Regions from separate parts of the Neobacillus sp. DZ-9 genome, predicted to be linked through region 4. Evidence: a T-box and tRNA genes for the amino acid it is inferred to sense, from the RefSeq annotation. Region 4 holds a T-box; the other regions hold tRNA genes.
What was found. A T-box is a leader RNA that pairs with one kind of tRNA and senses whether it is charged. The one in region 4 lies ahead of argS (arginine--tRNA ligase), so its partner is inferred to be a tRNA-Arg.
Positions count from the first base shown of each region.

Region 1 (4,215 bases), on a different contig from region 4:
GGATTAAAGTGAAAATTAAGCCGGGCTGGGATGTTGAAGTAATGCGAACATTGCGCGAGAAGTTCCCTGACGTTGCGATTATGGCAGATGCAAACTCAGCATACCGTTTGGAGGATGCCGAGCTTTTAAAAAAGCTGGACGAGTTTAACTTAACTATGATTGAACAGCCTTTAGCATCGGATGACATCATCGATCATGCGAAGCTGCAAAAAATGCTAAAAACTCCAATTTGTTTAGATGAAAGCATTCATTCTATTGAGGATGCGCGTAAAGCTGTAGAACTGGGTAGTACAAAAATTATTAATATTAAAATCGGACGAGTAGGCGGGCTGACGGAAGCAAGAAAAATCCATGATTACTGTGAGGCAAATGAGATTCCAGTATGGTGCGGCGGCATGCTTGAGTCTGGGATTGGACGAGCACATAATGTTGCATTAACCACTTTATCAAACTTTATTTTACCTGGCGATACAGCAAGCTCTAATCGTTACTGGGAAAAAGATATTATCCTGCCTGAAGTTGTGGCGGAAAACGGATATATTCAAGTACCTCAAATTGCCGGCATTGGCTATGAAGTGGATCTTGGTGCAGTAGATGCATTTACAGTAGCGAAAAAACATTACGAATGATGAGGTGACTAGGATGAAGAAAAGTTTACAAATTGGCGGAGCGTTCGTCGGATTAATTGTCGGGGCCGGTTTTGCTTCAGGGCAAGAAATTATGCAGTATTTTACTAGTTTTGGTATTTTAGGAACCATTGGAGGTATTATCGCTGCTGTGGCGTTCGCATTTTTAGGCTACACACTGGCACAGTTAGGCTCTGACCTCCAGACATCATCTCATAAAGAGGTTATTTACTATTTAGGCGGACGTTATATTGGGTTCATTTTAGATGTTATCATTACCTTCTTCTTATTCGGTGTAGCTGTTGTTATGTTTGCGGGTTCAGGCTCGACATTCAAGCAAATGCTCGGCATAGATCCAATGATAGGCAGCGTGATTATGGTGGCTGCCACCATCTTAACTCTATTATTAAACGTAAAAAATATTATTAATTTAATTGCAATCATAACCCCTTATTTAATGGTCATTATATTTGTGATTTTAATATATTCTATTTTTACCATGGATATATCTTTCACTGAAGCAAATTCATTAGCAAAAGAACAAAGTTCCTCAGCATCAAACTGGATTATGGGTGCACTACTATATGTATCTTATAATATCGCCGCGGGTGCAGCATTATTGATTGTTATGGGCGGTACCATTAAAGACCGTAAAGTAGCGGGCATGGGCGGTATTTTTGGCGGAATTATGCTTGGCATATTGATTATCTTAATTAATATCTCAATGTTTGTAAAAATGGATATCGTTGGCGGTGTGGATATGCCAACACTTGAACTCGCCGGACAGATTCACCCGGCAGTAGGCATTCTAATGGCGATTGCTTTACTTGGTATGATGTACAACACAGCAGTGGGTATGTTCTATGCCTTTACAGTCCGTTTCATTAAACCAGAAAGTATATCCTTCAAGCCGGCCGTAGTAGTGATCGGGTTACTGGGATTCGGCGCCAGCCTAATAGGGTTCACTACACTTGTAGGAAAAGTATACTCCACAATGGGCTACCTAGGTTTTGCCCTAATCTTGGCTATTTTGATCGCCTGGGCAAGAAAAGGAAAAAGTCATAAACCTGCTATAACGGCATAATAATTGAAGCTTGGTTCTATTCTTACAGGGAACCAAGCTTTTTGGAATTTCGATAATCAATAAATTAACATGAACGAAATAACAAATCCCTTCATATATATAAGTAGATTTTCAGATTTTCCCATACATTAACTATTTAATATTGACCTTTTGCAATTAACTATTTATAATAAATAACGTTCCTATAAAAAGTGTCCCAATAGCTCAGCAGGATAGAGCAACAGTTTCCTAAACTGTAGGTCGGAGGTTCGAATCCTCTTTGGGACGTCATTGCTAGAAAAGCGCTATGTTTCGCGGTTTGTTCTCCGTTAATCAATACGGTGACAATGCGGTGACATGGCGCTTTTTTCGTTGTCTGTAGGACCACGTTTTTTCCTTTGGATTGGTGATGTTGAAGGAAATCGATATTACTTTTTTGATACTCATGGAAATCCCTCCCTTCCTGTAATACTAGGATTATATGCGCGCTATTACCGCTATTTCACAATTTAGTTGTGCAAAATTGCACAATAAAATTGCGAAAGGATTAGGACGAGTTTTGTCGAAAGTATATAGTAGGTGATCAGACATGATAATTTGCTTAATAGGTAAGCGTATTAAACAATCGCAATATAAACGGGAATTTATACAGGAATATATGGGTGTATCTCGCAACACCTTATCGAACTGGTCTACGGGTAAGAATTATCCGTCGGTCCCTCAATTATTTAAACTAGCGGCATTATTAGACGTGAAAGTGGACGATTTGTTTATATATAAAGCGGAAGAATGACGATGTCACGGAACTGTCAGAAATAAGAGCGGGAATCATCCGACCATAAATGGGATTGGGGTAAAGGGATGCGGAGAAAGCGAAGATGCAGCGATTGATAATGCTTTCGAGACGGTTAACATTCCCAAATAGACGCGTTGGAGCGTTCGGCTAGCGTTGAGTCGGGCGCTTTTTTATATGTTCTTTTTCGTTAACGTAATATCTTATTTATTTATATAACGGAGAAAAACGGAGAGCAAATTACTCTCCGTCTGCTACTACGATTTCGTATCCGAGTGACTGCAGTTTACTTTCGAATAAATCTCGCGAAACAATAAAGAACGTTTTGCTGCCGTCATCACTTACGACTAATTCATCCGGGCTCTTATCGACCTGGGCTTCGATTAGGTTATCGTAACGGTAGCTCTCTTTGAGTAATTCCGAAATGCTCAAGCTTATCACCTCCGCATTATAATATCAGAATTTTCGGGAATGTAAAGATATTTTAGGCACCTGATACTGATTAATTTAATAATAAAACTCCGTGTTTGTCCATTGCGTTTAAGGACAACCCTTCATAATATACAGTATCCCTTTGAAAAAGAGTAAGCATTTACAGAAGCGCTATTCATGCGCTTTTTTCTATGCGCTTAATTAACGACCTTCACTCCAACAACACTTTCGAAAGCCACACGCTCAAACTCTCCGTCCTTTACTTCTATCCGCAACTTCTTCGTCAGAGGATCTACGTAATGAACATGGCCTGACATCTCCGCAGTGAATCCGTCATCCCATACGCTAAGCTCAAAAAATCTTTGATTCATATCAAGGATTTTTATTTTTGTTAAAGTATGCCAATAACAATTGCCGATAATGAATTGAAGACTTTTACAAAAATTTTAATTAAGATTTTCTATTGCAGCTTTTTCAATTGCAAGTCCCATTGTATAACGATTCATAAATTGCTCAAAACCCGCTACATCCTTTGAAACAGGGGACATCGTCCTACTAGCTTTTTCTACAAATACTTTATGGCTTAAATAGTCATCCAACGTTTCATTATCTGCTTTGTTGATTAGATAAGATGCGAGTAGAGCGATTCCCCATGCTCCTCCTTCCCCTGCCGTTTCCATCACGGAAACAGGGGCATTAAGCGCAGCGGCCATAATGCTCTGCCCAACGCCTTGGGTTATAAACAAGCCGCCATGACCAAGAATTTCATCCAGTTTCACTTCTTCTTGTTTGAGCAGAATATCCATACCAATTTTTAGAGCACCCAATGCTGTAAATAAATGGACACGGATAAAATTAGCCAGGTTGAAATTGCTTTCTGCTGAACGAACAAACAAGGGCCTGCCTTCTTCGAAGTGGGTCATGTGTTCGCCGGAAAGATAGCCATAAGCGAGTAAGCCGCCGCAATCGGGATCTCCCTGAAGAGCCAAATGATACAGAGTTTCATATAACTTATTTGAGTCTACATCCATGCCCATCACTTTAGAAAATTCACCGAACAATCCGACCCATGCATTGAGGTCTGAAGAACAATTGTTGGAATGAGCCATAGCAACAAGGTTGCCTGTAGGTGTGGTGACAAGGTCAATCTCGGAATATACCTTAGACAGTTCCTTTTCTAGTACAACCATGGCAAATACAGAAGTTCCGGCAGAAACATTACCAGTACGCTTCGCGACGCTGTTTGTTGCCACCATTCCAGTTCCTGCATCCCCTTCCGGCGGACAAAGTGGAATCCCAGC
Region 1 covers NZ_JCAIOL010000002.1:670,093-674,307, reverse strand. The annotation lists gene menC (o-succinylbenzoate synthase) at 1-629, shown strand, start outside; gene AC59HZ_RS07865 (YkvI family membrane protein) at 643-1,710, shown strand; tRNA gene AC59HZ_RS07860 (tRNA-Arg) at 1,904-1,977, shown strand; gene AC59HZ_RS07855 (helix-turn-helix transcriptional regulator) at 2,279-2,482, shown strand; gene AC59HZ_RS07850 (hypothetical protein) at 2,723-2,914, opposite strand; gene AC59HZ_RS07845 (YolD-like family protein) at 3,112-3,285, opposite strand; gene AC59HZ_RS07840 (xylulokinase) at 3,361-4,215, opposite strand, start outside.
Region 1: it encodes a tRNA-Arg, which carries the amino acid that the T-box ahead of argS (arginine--tRNA ligase) is inferred to sense. The anticodon was not compared.

Region 2 (4,215 bases), on a different contig from region 4:
AAGGCAGACCAGGAATCTACTCCGCCCGTTATGCGGGAGAGCCAAAGAACGATCAAAATAATACAGAAAAAGTTCTGTCTGAATTAAAAGGCGTTCCCGAGGGGGAGCGAACAGCCCGTTTCTATTGTGCATTAGCAGTGGCAGTTCCAGGGCAAGAAACCTTCACGGTGTCAGGCACTTGTGAAGGGCGTATTTTAGAAGAGCAACGTGGTACTAATGGTTTTGGCTATGATCCCGTTTTTTATGTCCCTGATAAAGACCGTGCAATGGCTGAGCTTTCTTCAGATGAAAAAAATAAAATCAGCCACCGGGCAAATGCTCTGAAGAAGCTGGATGATGTGCTGGATGGTATTTTAGAAAAGGCTAATGAGGCATGAGCAAGGTTTTAGTTGTTAGCGATAGTCATGGATTGACAAAGGAACTCGAGATTTTACGTGAAAGACATTTGAATGAAGTCGATTTGATGATTCATTGCGGCGATTCACAATTGATGCCTGATGATCAATCCATGTCTGGCTATTTAACCGTAATGGGTAACTGTGATTTCGGTGGAGGGTACCCATTAGATACAACCACGGAGGTTGCCGGCAGAAAGTTATTCATTACCCATGGTCATCGATATTCTGTAAAAACTTCTTTGATGAATTTAAAGTATAAAGCACAAGAGGTTAATGCTGATATCGTCTGCTTTGGACACTCGCACGTCTTAGGTGCAGAAGTGATTAAAGAGACGTTGTTCTTAAATCCAGGAAGCATCCGTCTTCCCCGTGAGCGACTAGAAAAAACTTATGTTATTTTGGATTTATTGGATGATAAAATAAAAATGTCCGTGTTTGAAATGAATGGGCGGGAGATCTTAGAGCTTTCTCGGGAATTTATATTACCTCAAAAATGATTTGAAACCTAGTAGTGACCGTGCAGGGGGAAAATAGCTTTGCACGGGCACTAAGAAGGGTTCATAATGCCTGTGAAACAAGAATAATAAGTTTCACGGTCGTTAAGAGGGGTTCATAATGCCCGTGAACCAAGAAAACGATGCTCGACGGTCGTTAAGAAGGGTTCATAATGCCCGTGAACCAAGAAAAAGATGTTCGACGGTCGTTAAGAAGGGTTCCTAATGCCCGTGAACCAAGAAAAAGATGTTCGACGGTCGTTAAGAAGGGTTCCTAATGCCCGTGAACCAAGAAAAAGATGTTCGACGGTCGTTAAGAAGGGTTCCTAATGCCCGTGAACCAAGAAAAAGATGTTCGACGGTCGTTAAGAAGGGTTCCTAATGCCCGTGAACTAAGAAAAGGTTGTCCCATGGTCGTTAAGAAGGGCTCATAATACCCGTAAAACAAGAAAAGGTTGTCCCACGGTCACTAAGAGAGGTTTATAATGCTCGCGAAACGAGAAAAACGAGTTCCCGGTCATTAAGAACGATTAAAATTTTCATATCGAAAACTTAAATTAAAATAAAAATAAAAAATGTAAAAAACCCGTTGACTTTTAGATATTAGGATAATATAATAAATCTTGTCGCTGATAATTAAATACGTCCCAGTAGCTCAGCAGGATAGAGCAACGGCCTTCTAAGCCGTCGGTCGGGAGTTCGAATCTCTCCTGGGACGCCATACTACATACCAGACATTAACTCACTTTTGATAGTGAGTTTTTTTTGTGCCTCATTTATGCTACACTATTTTCCAAGACACGCAAAAGGACGGATTTTTATGAAAAAACGGGAAAAAGCGAAACGAATCGATAATGTAATTTTCTTTCCCGGAATTGAAAAAAGATTAACAGATAAAGGCTTAGAGAGCCTGCGTAATAAAAAATATCAAGAAGCCATTACCCTTTTAGAAGAAGCAAAAGAACTAGATCCAGAAAATGCCGACATCCTAATCGGACTTGCTCTTGCCTATTTCGAGGCAGGATCCTTTAAAAAAGCAAGAAAGCTCGCCAACGAAATGCTCCTAAAAGGAATTGGAGATTATTTTCAAATGGTAGACCTCTACTTAACAATCCTTATCCAACTCCATGAATACCAAGAAATCGTCTCGACCATTGAAGCCTTGTTAGATGAAAAAGAGATTCCACTAGACAAACATGATCATTTTTTAACCATCCTCCAATTCAGCCGGAGAATGGCGGAGAATCGCAAACTGGACATAAATGAACCCGAGATGGAGGAAAACCATCCACAGCAGCTAAATCTTTTATCATCAAACAATCTCAATGAACAAATGCTGCTAATTTCGAACCTGGCAGAAAAAAATATCCGCCCCTATGTTCCTGAGATTGAAGAATACCTCACATCAGAAGAAGGGCATCCGTTTCTTAAAACGATTCTGTTAACGCTGCTCAAAGAGCAAGAAATCGATCGAGAATTAAAAATCACAAAATTCTCACAAGAAAACGCAGTCATCCCCACTCAATTGCCAGACGTTAGACAGCAGCCCAGAATGATCCAAATTAAAGCTCTATTAGAAAATCAACTTGAAAGCAGTGACCCTGTTCTCTTTGAAAATATCATCGCCTTGGTAGAACGAATTTTTTTTATGAGCTTTCCGTTTGAGCTGCAACCTGAGAACAGTTCTGCTTGGGCCGCAACCTTCTACATTCTTGCACAAGAATACATGGGAATGGAGCCTAAATTACCTCAAACAGCGATGGAATATGGAGTCACATTGCAAGAAATAGAGCAAGCTAGAGGCCAAATTGAACAAATTGAGAAAATTTCTTATCCTAATATATAACCTACGGTGTTGAAACACAGCAATCCTGTGTTATAATGTAGGGGTTGCATTGTGTAAAAAATTATATTTTACATTAAAAAAGTGGAAATATGACTTATTGGACAAGACATATTTCGATTCTTAATTCGTTACGAATGAAATGAGAATAGATGTTGGAGGGAAAATAGGTATGACAGCAAAATGGGAAAAATTAGAAGGAAACCGCGGCGTCCTTACAATTGAAGTAAGTGCTGAACAAGTAAGCAAAGGGTTAGACGAAGCATTCCAAAAAGTTGTTAAGCAAGTAAACGTTCCAGGATTCCGTAAAGGAAAAATGCCTCGTGGTATGTTTGAAAAGCGTTTCGGTGTAGAATCACTTTACCAAGACGCATTAGATATTCTTCTTCCAGAAGCATACGGCAATGCAATCGACGAAGCAGGAATCGAGCCAATCGACCGTCCTGATATCGACATCGAACAAATGGAAAAAGGCAAAGACCTTATTTTCAAAGCAACAGTTCAAGTTAAGCCTGAAGTAACATTAGGCGAATACAAAGGCCTTGAAGTAGAAGCGTTAGATACAAACGTGACTGACGAAGACGTTCAAAAAGAATTAGAAACACTTCAAAACCGTCACGCTGAGCTTGTTGTAAAAGAAGACACTGCTGCTGAAAACGGTGATACAGTTGTTATCGACTTTGAAGGATTCGTTGATGGCGAAGCTTTCGAAGGCGGCAAAGCTGAAAACCACTCTTTAGAACTTGGAACAGGATCTTTCATTCCTGGCTTCGAAGAGCAATTAGTTGGTGTTAAAGCTGGCGAATCTAAAGATGTAGAAGTATCATTCCCTGAAGAATACCATGCAGCTGAGCTTGCTGGCAAACCAGCAACTTTCAAAGTAACTGTTCATGAAATCAAAGGCAAAGAGCTTCCTGTATTAGATGACGAGTTTGCAAAAGATGTTGACGATGAAGTAGAAACATTAGATGCATTAAAAGAAAAAATCAAAACTCGTTTAGAAGACAGCAAAAAGCATGAAGCAGAACACCACCTTCGTGACACAGTAGTGGAAAAAGCTGCTGAAAACGCGGAAGTTGAAATTCCAGAAGTTATGGTTTCTAACGAAGTAAACCGCATGCTTCAAGAATTTGAACAACGTCTGCAAATGCAAGGCATGAACCTTGAGCTTTACTTCCAATTCTCTGGTCAAGACGAAGCGGCTCTTCGCGAACAAATGAAGGAAGAAGCACAAACTCGTGTGAAAGTGAACTTAACACTTGAAGCAATTGCAAAAGCTGAAAACCTTGAAGCAAATGACGAAGATGTAAACGCTGAGCTTGAAAAAATGGCTGGTATGTACAACATGTCAGTTGATGCAATCCAACAAGCACTTGGCGGCGTAGAAGGCATCAAAGCTGAGCTTAAATTCAAAAAAGCGATCGACTTTATTGTTGAAAACAAAAAGTAATTTTTATAAGTAATCGCAAGGCACGATTTT
Region 2 covers NZ_JCAIOL010000001.1:218,987-223,201, forward strand. The annotation lists gene AC59HZ_RS01060 (XTP/dITP diphosphatase) at 1-377, shown strand, start outside; gene AC59HZ_RS01065 (metallophosphoesterase family protein) at 374-895, shown strand; tRNA gene AC59HZ_RS01070 (tRNA-Arg) at 1,537-1,613, shown strand; gene AC59HZ_RS01075 (tetratricopeptide repeat protein) at 1,713-2,738, shown strand; gene tig (trigger factor) at 2,908-4,185, shown strand.
Region 2: it encodes a tRNA-Arg, which carries the amino acid that the T-box ahead of argS (arginine--tRNA ligase) is inferred to sense. The anticodon was not compared.

Region 3 (4,215 bases), on a different contig from region 4:
TGCTTCGCTCTATAAAGAACATAATGATTCTTTGTGCGAATTAATGAATACATTTGGTCTTAACAGTAAAACACTTGAGCGGAAAAAAGGCTATATTACTTATTTAAAGGAAGCAGAGAAAATCACCGAGTTTTTAAATATCATCGGTGCCCATAATGCCCTGCTCCGCTTTGAGGACGTAAGAATTGTTAGGGATATGCGGAATTCTGTTAATCGTCTTGTCAATTGCGAAACCGCAAATCTCAACAAAACGATTGGAGCCTCGATCAGGCAGGTCGATAATATCCGCTTTATCGATCAGACAGTCGGATTGCAAATCCTACCGGAAAAACTAAGAGAAATTGCCGAGCTTCGTTTAAATTATACCGATGTGACCTTAAAAGAACTTGGTGAAATGGTCTCCGGTGGCACTATCAGTAAATCTGGCATCAATCATCGCTTAAGAAAAATTGATGAAATCGCCGAGAAGCTACGTGTTGGGGAAATGTAAGTTAGAAACTAGAATAGTTTGTGAAATTTTGAATAAGCTTCAAAGATATATATAGAAAAAAATGAGGAGGAATATGATTATGCTAGTGAAAGAAGTAGAAGTTAAATTGAGAACAGGACTTCAAGCGCGCCCAGCGGCCCTTTTTGTCCAGGAAGCCAACAGGTTTTCTGCCGATATTTTTCTAGAGAAGGATGGCAAGAAAGTAAATGCCAAAAGCATCATGGGCTTAATGAGCTTAGCAGTCGGCTCAGGTGTTGTGATTAATATTATTGCAGACGGCGATGACGAAGAAAACGCCATCCATGCTTTAGCTGATTTTATTCAGAAGGAACAATAATAGAAAAGGGGTTTGGCTCATTAGCGTGCCAAGCCTCTTTTTGCTATTATGAGGATTTTCTATGATCATATTGCATGAAAATCCACCAATAAAGAGAAGCCCTTAGTGCCCATGCTCGAAGAAAAAAGAGTGCCGCGGTAATTAGGAAGGTCTCCTAATACACCGTGCACGAAGAAAAAGGGGTGCTACGGTAATTAGGGAGGTCTCCTAATGCCCCATGCACGAAGAAAAAGGGGTGCTACGGTAATTAGGAAGGTCTTCTAATGCCTCTGACCAAAGAAAAAAGCCTTCCACGGTAATTAGAAGGGCACCTAAAAGCCCCCCTGCTGCCACCTAAATAAAAAAGCAACCGGCTCCAAAGCCGATTGCTCAAAACAATTATTTTTTCGTTTTATCATCCAGAGAATTACGAGTAATAATGTGGTCAACTAGACCATATTCTTTCGCACGTTCAGCAGTCATGAAGTTATCGCGGTCAGTATCCTTTTGGAGCACTTCAAGCGGCTGGCCAGTGCGCTCAGCAAGAATTCCATTTAATTTTTCACGAAGGAAGAGGATGCGCTTAGCAGCAATTTCGATTTCCGTTGCCTGTCCTTGTGCACCGCCTAGTGGCTGGTGAATCATAACTTCAGCATTCGGAAGGGCATAGCGCTTTCCTTTTTCACCTGCTGCAAGAAGGAATGCACCCATGGATGCAGCCATACCGATACAGATTGTTTGCACGTTTGGTTTAATGAACTGCATAGTATCATAAATCGCCATACCGGCAGTAATACTTCCGCCAGGGCTGTTGATATATAGGGATATATCTTTTTCTGGGTTATCAGCTTCAAGGAATAATAATTGAGCAACAATGCTGTTTGCTACATGATCATCAATGGCGCTTCCAAGCATGATGATCCGGTCTTTTAACAGACGGGAATAGATGTCATATGCTCTTTCGCCCCGGTTCGTTTGTTCGATTACTGTAGGGATCAAATTCATTTTTCTTCCTCCTTTGATTAGAAAAGGTAAAAACATTATGTATTGTTATCATACACTGGATGGTCAATAAAGGTCAAACAGTTTGACTTTAAAAAAGTTCGACAGCTTTCCCTAATTCATCTTATCCAGATTAGTTCATTTTAAACCCATTGTATACTTGCAAAGTGAAAGAATCTGGCATATAATATGTAAGTCGTTAATAATTTTGCGCTCGTGGTGCAACGGATAGCACGTAAGATTCCGGTTCTTAAAATGGGGGTTCGATTCCCTCCGAGCGCGTCATGAAAGCCCTCTGTTTTTCGCAAACAGGGGGTTTTTATTTTTCAATTATTGAAAATAACTGTGAAATATCCTCAATATTAAGAGCTTCAGCAATCTGGACGATTTCTTTTTTTAAAATAGTGTTAAGCTCATTATTATAAAGTGAATCAATGATAGTCTCATTTACTTTTGAAAGACCAGCTATTTCCTCTTGTGACATATTTCTTTCATTAAGTAAATCTTTTAAATGACAATGAATCTTCTTCATCTCATAAACCACTCCTTTATTATAAATATATCGATAATGCGGTAAATATAAATAGCTGGTTGCCAATTTCCATACCCCAAATCCCCTCTTTCATGTAAAATAGATAATAAGGGGGAGAGATTAACATGAATTTAAAGGCAGGATTATGGCAACAGCAAACATTAAAACTCGCGATGACGCAAGAATTGTCCCAGGCGATAGCATTATTGCAATATTCAGCGCAGGAACTGAGTGCTTTTTTGGAAAATAAGGCGCTAGAAAATCCCCTGATTCAAGTGGAGCATGCGAATGTAAAGCCTATGAATCCCCTTATCGATCGAAATCGCCGCAAACATCAAAAAGAAGAAAAAGACTGGATCGACCAAATTGCCGAAAAGAAATTTTCGTTAGAAGAGCAATTAATTTCTCAATTAAACATAAAAAAATTGTCGGCGGACCAATTAAGAGTCATTCGCCATCTTATACAGAATCTAGATGAAAACGGTTACTTCTTTGGCGACTTCAGCCAAATTGCTGAAAACCTAAAGGTATCAGAGGAATTAGTAGAGGAATGTTTAGCCGTACTGCAAACGTTAGAACCAGCGGGAATTGGTGCAAGAAACCTACAAGAATGCCTCTTGATGCAAATTTATTATCAAAATCCTAATAATGAGCTTGCCCTTAATATTATTGCTAACTATTTTGTTCCTTTCGCTGAAAAGAAATGGAAGCAAATATCAAAAGAGCTTAAGGTTACTTTAAAAGAAATTCAAGATGTTTTCGATGAAATTCAGGTTCTTAATCCAAAGCCTGCAGCGATTTTAACCGGGGGAACTGCTAGTGCTGCCTACATTACGCCCGATGCAATTATTGAGCAAACTGAGGAAGGTTTATCTGTTCGGATGTTTGATGATCCGATTCCAAGGATAAGCTTCAATGAGACCTACTATAAAAAATTCAAAGACCAGGATACTCAGGTAAGCCGTTTTTTACAGGAAAAATTCCAGGATTACCAATGGATCTTAAAGAGCATTGAACAGCGGAAAGAAACACTGACAAAGGTTGTAGGAAAGATTGTTGAGAAGCAGCCTGCTTTTTTTCAAAAAGGCGCACAATATTTAGTGCCGATGACGATGAAGGAAGTGGCAGCGGAACTAGACATTCATGAATCGACCGTCAGCCGTGCTGTAAGGGAAAAATACGTGCAAACACCAGTAGGAACCGTTACGTTAAAATCCTTTTTCACCAGTACAATCCAAACGGTCTCAGAGGATGAAAATACCTCTTCAACTCAAGTGAAAAATGCCATTAGCAGGCTGATAGAAAAAGAGAATAAAGAAAAACCGCTATCGGATCAGGAAATTGTGGAACAATTGAAGACGGAAGAGGGAATCGTAGTTTCGAGGCGGACCATTGCCAAATACCGCGACCAGCTGGGAATCCCGTCCTCATCAAAAAGAAAAAGATTTAACTAAGGAAGGAAAAAATCAATGCCGCAAATTACGTTATATACTAGAAATCGCTGCCCGCTTTGTGAAAAGGCAAAGGCAGTACTTCTTGAACTTAAAGAGGAGTGGGATTTCGAACTCAAAGAAATGGATATCGAACAAAGTGATGAATTAACCGAGCTTTACGGGTTGATGATTCCTGTTGTTCATCTCGATGGGGAAGAGGTTGCCTATGGTATGGTTAACAAATTTGACATAAGTAACCGTTTACAGGAAAAAAAGGCGGATTTATAAGTTGAAATAGGTTTTCACTCCTGTTACAATGAAAATGTAGCAAGGGTGAATTTTTTTTGGATCCGGTGGGACATAATATGTCTAGGGTGGACATTTTTTGCCCAGCAACATATTATAAAGGAGCATGGTAATCATGCAGTCATTCATCGATATC
Region 3 covers NZ_JCAIOL010000008.1:233,333-237,547, reverse strand. The annotation lists gene whiA (DNA-binding protein WhiA) at 1-490, shown strand, start outside; gene AC59HZ_RS22250 (HPr family phosphocarrier protein) at 570-827, shown strand; gene clpP (ATP-dependent Clp endopeptidase proteolytic subunit ClpP) at 1,206-1,811, opposite strand; tRNA gene AC59HZ_RS22240 (tRNA-Arg) at 2,019-2,090, shown strand; gene AC59HZ_RS22235 (helix-turn-helix domain-containing protein) at 2,128-2,340, opposite strand; gene rpoN (RNA polymerase factor sigma-54) at 2,466-3,794, shown strand; gene AC59HZ_RS22225 (glutaredoxin family protein) at 3,810-4,061, shown strand; gene AC59HZ_RS22220 (sugar-binding transcriptional regulator) at 4,195-4,215, shown strand, end outside.
Region 3: it encodes a tRNA-Arg, which carries the amino acid that the T-box ahead of argS (arginine--tRNA ligase) is inferred to sense. The anticodon was not compared.

Region 4 (4,215 bases):
GAAAAACCCACAGGCAAAACCATAACCGTGGGTTTAAAGACTTTTGGACTTATCCTTAATAGGTAAAAAGCGCTTTTCGATATCCTCATAAAACACTAAAAATCGGTCTATGATGTAAAGCCTTGGCATGACCCGGTGTACCAAAAGTGCAGATATTATTCCTAAAAGGGCGCCAGCAGCCACATCGACAGGGTAATGAACGCCAACCCAGATACGGGATACACCAACACAGAATGGGATGACAAGCCATAACAACCAGCCTTTTTTGCGAACAATCCAAAATGAGATAAAAATGGAAAAAAATAAGATGGTATGGTCACTGGGGAATGAATTATCAACAGTATGTTCCACTAACTTATTGACATGTGGCAGTACAGCAAAGGGCTGGTGATGCGAATAAAACTGGCCCGCAGCTTTTCCCATGATTTCAGCAAGTGTACAGGCAATAAGTGATTGGATTACCATCCTTCGATTTTTGGTCGTTCTTGAAAACCAAAATAGGACAATGGTTAAACATAAAAAATACAACATATATTCTGCCACAAAAATCACCACAGGGTTTAAGGCAGAAAATTGTGAGCCCAAATCATTGGTCGATCGAAAGACGTCAATATTTATTTTGGAAAATGACATAACAATCCTCCTTTTTTCTTGATGCATTTATTGTATAAAGTGCCGAAGTCCTGCAGCCATGGATTAAGATTACACTTACTTACAAACTTGTAAGTCTTGTAAACATGGCGAAGGGGGCATGTTTTTTTGTTTCCATTTGAATCCCAAAACGAGCTATGATATAGTGAAATTATATTGTTGACCGGAAAACTAAAATAGTCAAAAAGGTGGAGGTTCGAAAATGGCACTTGATCGGAGAAAAATGATTGTCGAAGCAGCAACGAAATCTTTTTCGTTGTTCGGTTATAAAGCCACGACCATGGACCAAGTCGCAAAGCTCGCGAATGTTGGGAAGGGAACCATTTATACGTTTTTTAAAAATAAAGAAGAGTTGTTTGAAGAGATTATTTCTTCATTAGTGAAGGAGATGATTGCGGAGGCGGAGCTTGTAATTCAACCGGATGTGCCGTTTACGGAAAATGTCCACCTGGCCCTCTATCGACTCTTAGAATTTCGCTCCCAGCACCAGCTGATGATTAAGCTTGTTCAAGAAGAGAAGGAAATGGGCACCTTAGCTGTTTCGGAAAAGCTCCAGCATGTCGAAAAGGAAATAATCGCTTATCTCAAAGGGAAAATTGATGCTGCGATAACGAAGGGAGCGATTCCGGCAGCTGACACCGAAATCACAAGCTTTCTACTTTTAAAAATGTATATCGCGCTTGTTTCAGACTGGGAAAGGAACCATGAACCGTTAAGCTCAGAACAAATCGCCGATGTGATGAAGGTTTTTTTATTAAAAGGACTATCGTGAATTTTGAAAAAATAACTAAATAGGGAAGGCCACAAAAAAAAGACTTGTGCAAGCACACAAGTCTTTTTTTTAATTATAAAAATTCCGTGAGGACACCGCAAATTGTGGTTCTTCTTTACTTTTAATCGTATATTCTTCCATTAAACTTATAAACGTACCGAAAAGGTAATTCACCACTGCGCCTAATAGGATGCCAAATCCAAGCGCAGTAAAGAAAAACGAGTTGAAACCGCTTCCAAATTGTCCGAGCAATATAAGAATAATTCCTAATCCGCTGCCAAAGATGGCAATCTTTTTGAAGGTAAATAAGCTTTTTAAATGTTTGATTTGCATCACGATCCACTCCCCTTTACTGAATATTCTACCAATTGTCACAGAATTGTCAAACTTTTTGTCACAAAATCGTCAAACTTTTTCGAAACTCTCTATTGCAATAAAACGAGGCCAGTGATAATGGCCTAGTATTTTCTTATTTTTTGCTCTTTTAAACTGTCTGTTGATTTCCGCTTCAGGCACTCGCTTTCCGCGGGCGGTCCGGGGAGCCTCCTCGGCGCTTTAGCGCCTGCGGGGTCTCCCCTGCCCCGTCTTCCCGCAGGAGTCTCGTGCCTTACGCTCCAATCAACAGAGTGCAAAATTAGAAATGTTCTTTAACTTAGCCTATTTTTTTGCTAAATTCTGTTGTGCCATTTTCACAAGTTCTCGAACCATGCTGCCGCCGAGCCTTCCGCCGACTTTTCCAGCCTGCTCAGAGGTGAGCTGGCCGTTATAGCCTTTTTGAAGCGGGACGCCAACCTCTTCTGCGGCTTCAAATTTTGCATTTTCAGGACTGCTGGCATGTGCGACCTTCGCTTTTAACTCATCTAATCCTCTTCTTGCTTCTGGAACAAGAATTTTATTTCTTCTGGCCATAAAAATCCCTCCTTATCCCTTATGATTTCCATAGTGAAAAAAATAATCAGCGGCCTATGGATAAATCCTAATTTATCCAGTATAATAACTGATAATTAATTTTGGATAAATTCTATGAAAAAGAGAGTAGTTATCTAGGAAGTGATAGCGAGTCAGGGGCGGTGGGAGCCTGATACGGAGCAGATAATGAAGCGCACTTTTGAGATGCTTGCCTGAAACTGTGTAGGGCACGCCGGAGAATTCTCCGTTACAAAAGATAAGCTGGTTCTGAACGAACAATTAGAGTGGTACCGCGGGATATTCAAACTCTCGTCTCTTTTTATAAGAGGCGGGAGTTTTTTGTATTTGTAGAAAAAAGGAGGTCAAAAAGATGAATTTTAAGAAGGAACTGGCTGAAATACTTTTTGAGGTGCTGGAGGGGGCAATAGCGCTCCAAGACCTTGAACTGCTGATTGAGAAACCGAAAAACCAAGTGCATGGCGATTTGGCTTTTCCAGCTTTTAGCCTCGCAAAATTAAAACGTAAATCACCAAATGTGATCGCACAAGAACTCAGTGAAAAGATCCAATCACCGATCTTTGAAAAAGTAGAAGTGGTCGGTGCTTATCTGAATTTATTTTTAAACAAAAAACTTGTTTCAGAAAAAGTCGTCAATAAAATCATTAACGAAAGAGACCAATTCGGTGCACAAAACATTGGCGAAGGAGGTAATGTCACGATCGACATGTCGTCTCCTAATATCGCCAAGCCATTTTCAATGGGTCATCTCCGTTCCACGGTTATAGGGAATGCCCTCGCTCACATTGTAGAAAAATGCGGCTATAAGCCGATTAAAATTAACCATCTCGGTGACTGGGGAACGCAGTTTGGCAAATTGATTACTGCCTATAAGCTATGGGGAGACGAAAAGAAGGTCAAACAAAACCCAATCAAAGAACTTTTGGCGCTTTATATCAAGTTCCATGAGGAAGCTGAATCCAACCCATCGCTTGAAGACGACGGACGCGCCTGGTTTAAAAAGCTAGAAGATGGCAATGAAGAAGCATTAACACTATGGCAATGGTTCCGCGATGAGTCATTAAAAGAGTTTTCAAAAATTTATCAGTTAATGAACGTTGAGTTTGATTCCTACGCAGGAGAAGCTTTTTATAATGATAAAATGGACCGGGTTGTCCAATTGCTTGAGGAGAAGCAATTACTGGTGGAATCCGACCAGGCACAGGTCGTTGAACTCTTAGAAGAAGAGCTGCCGCCTTGCCTGATTAAAAAATCTGACGGCGCCACGCTTTATGCGACCCGTGATTTAGCTGCCGCCATCTACCGTAAAGAGAATTATCAATTTGCCAAATCCTTTTACGTGGTGGGACATGAGCAAAGTCTTCACTTTAAACAGTTAATCTCTGTGTTAAAGAAGATGGGCTATGACTGGGCGGAAAAAATGGTCCATGTTCCGTTTGGCATGATGCTGAAGGACGGCAAGAAAATGTCCACCCGTAAAGGCAAGGTTGTTTTACTAGAAGAAGTGTTAAATGAATCGATTGCAATGGCCCGACATAATATCGAGGAGAAAAATCCAAACCTTTCTAACAAGGATGAAGTAGCGAAACAGGTGGGCGTAGGGGCCGTTATTTTCCATGATTTAAAAAATAACCGTATGAACGATATTGAATTTTCGTTGGAGGAAATGCTGCGCTTTGAAGGGGAAACAGGACCATACGTCCAGTACACCTATGCCCGTGCCTGTTCGATCTTACGAAAAGGAAAGTGGGAGGCGATTGCCATTGACCATGCCTACAATACTTCATGGGAAAAAGAATGGAAGGTTATCAGCCTGTTAATGGAATTCTCTAATGCCATTAAACGTGCAAGTGAGAACTTCGATC
Region 4 covers NZ_JCAIOL010000019.1:24,817-29,031, forward strand. The annotation lists gene AC59HZ_RS29470 (undecaprenyl-diphosphatase) at 34-633, opposite strand; gene AC59HZ_RS29475 (TetR/AcrR family transcriptional regulator) at 854-1,423, shown strand; gene AC59HZ_RS29480 (hypothetical protein) at 1,493-1,759, opposite strand; gene AC59HZ_RS29485 (alpha/beta-type small acid-soluble spore protein) at 2,081-2,332, opposite strand; T-box leader at 2,438-2,652, shown strand; gene argS (arginine--tRNA ligase) at 2,703-4,215, shown strand, end outside.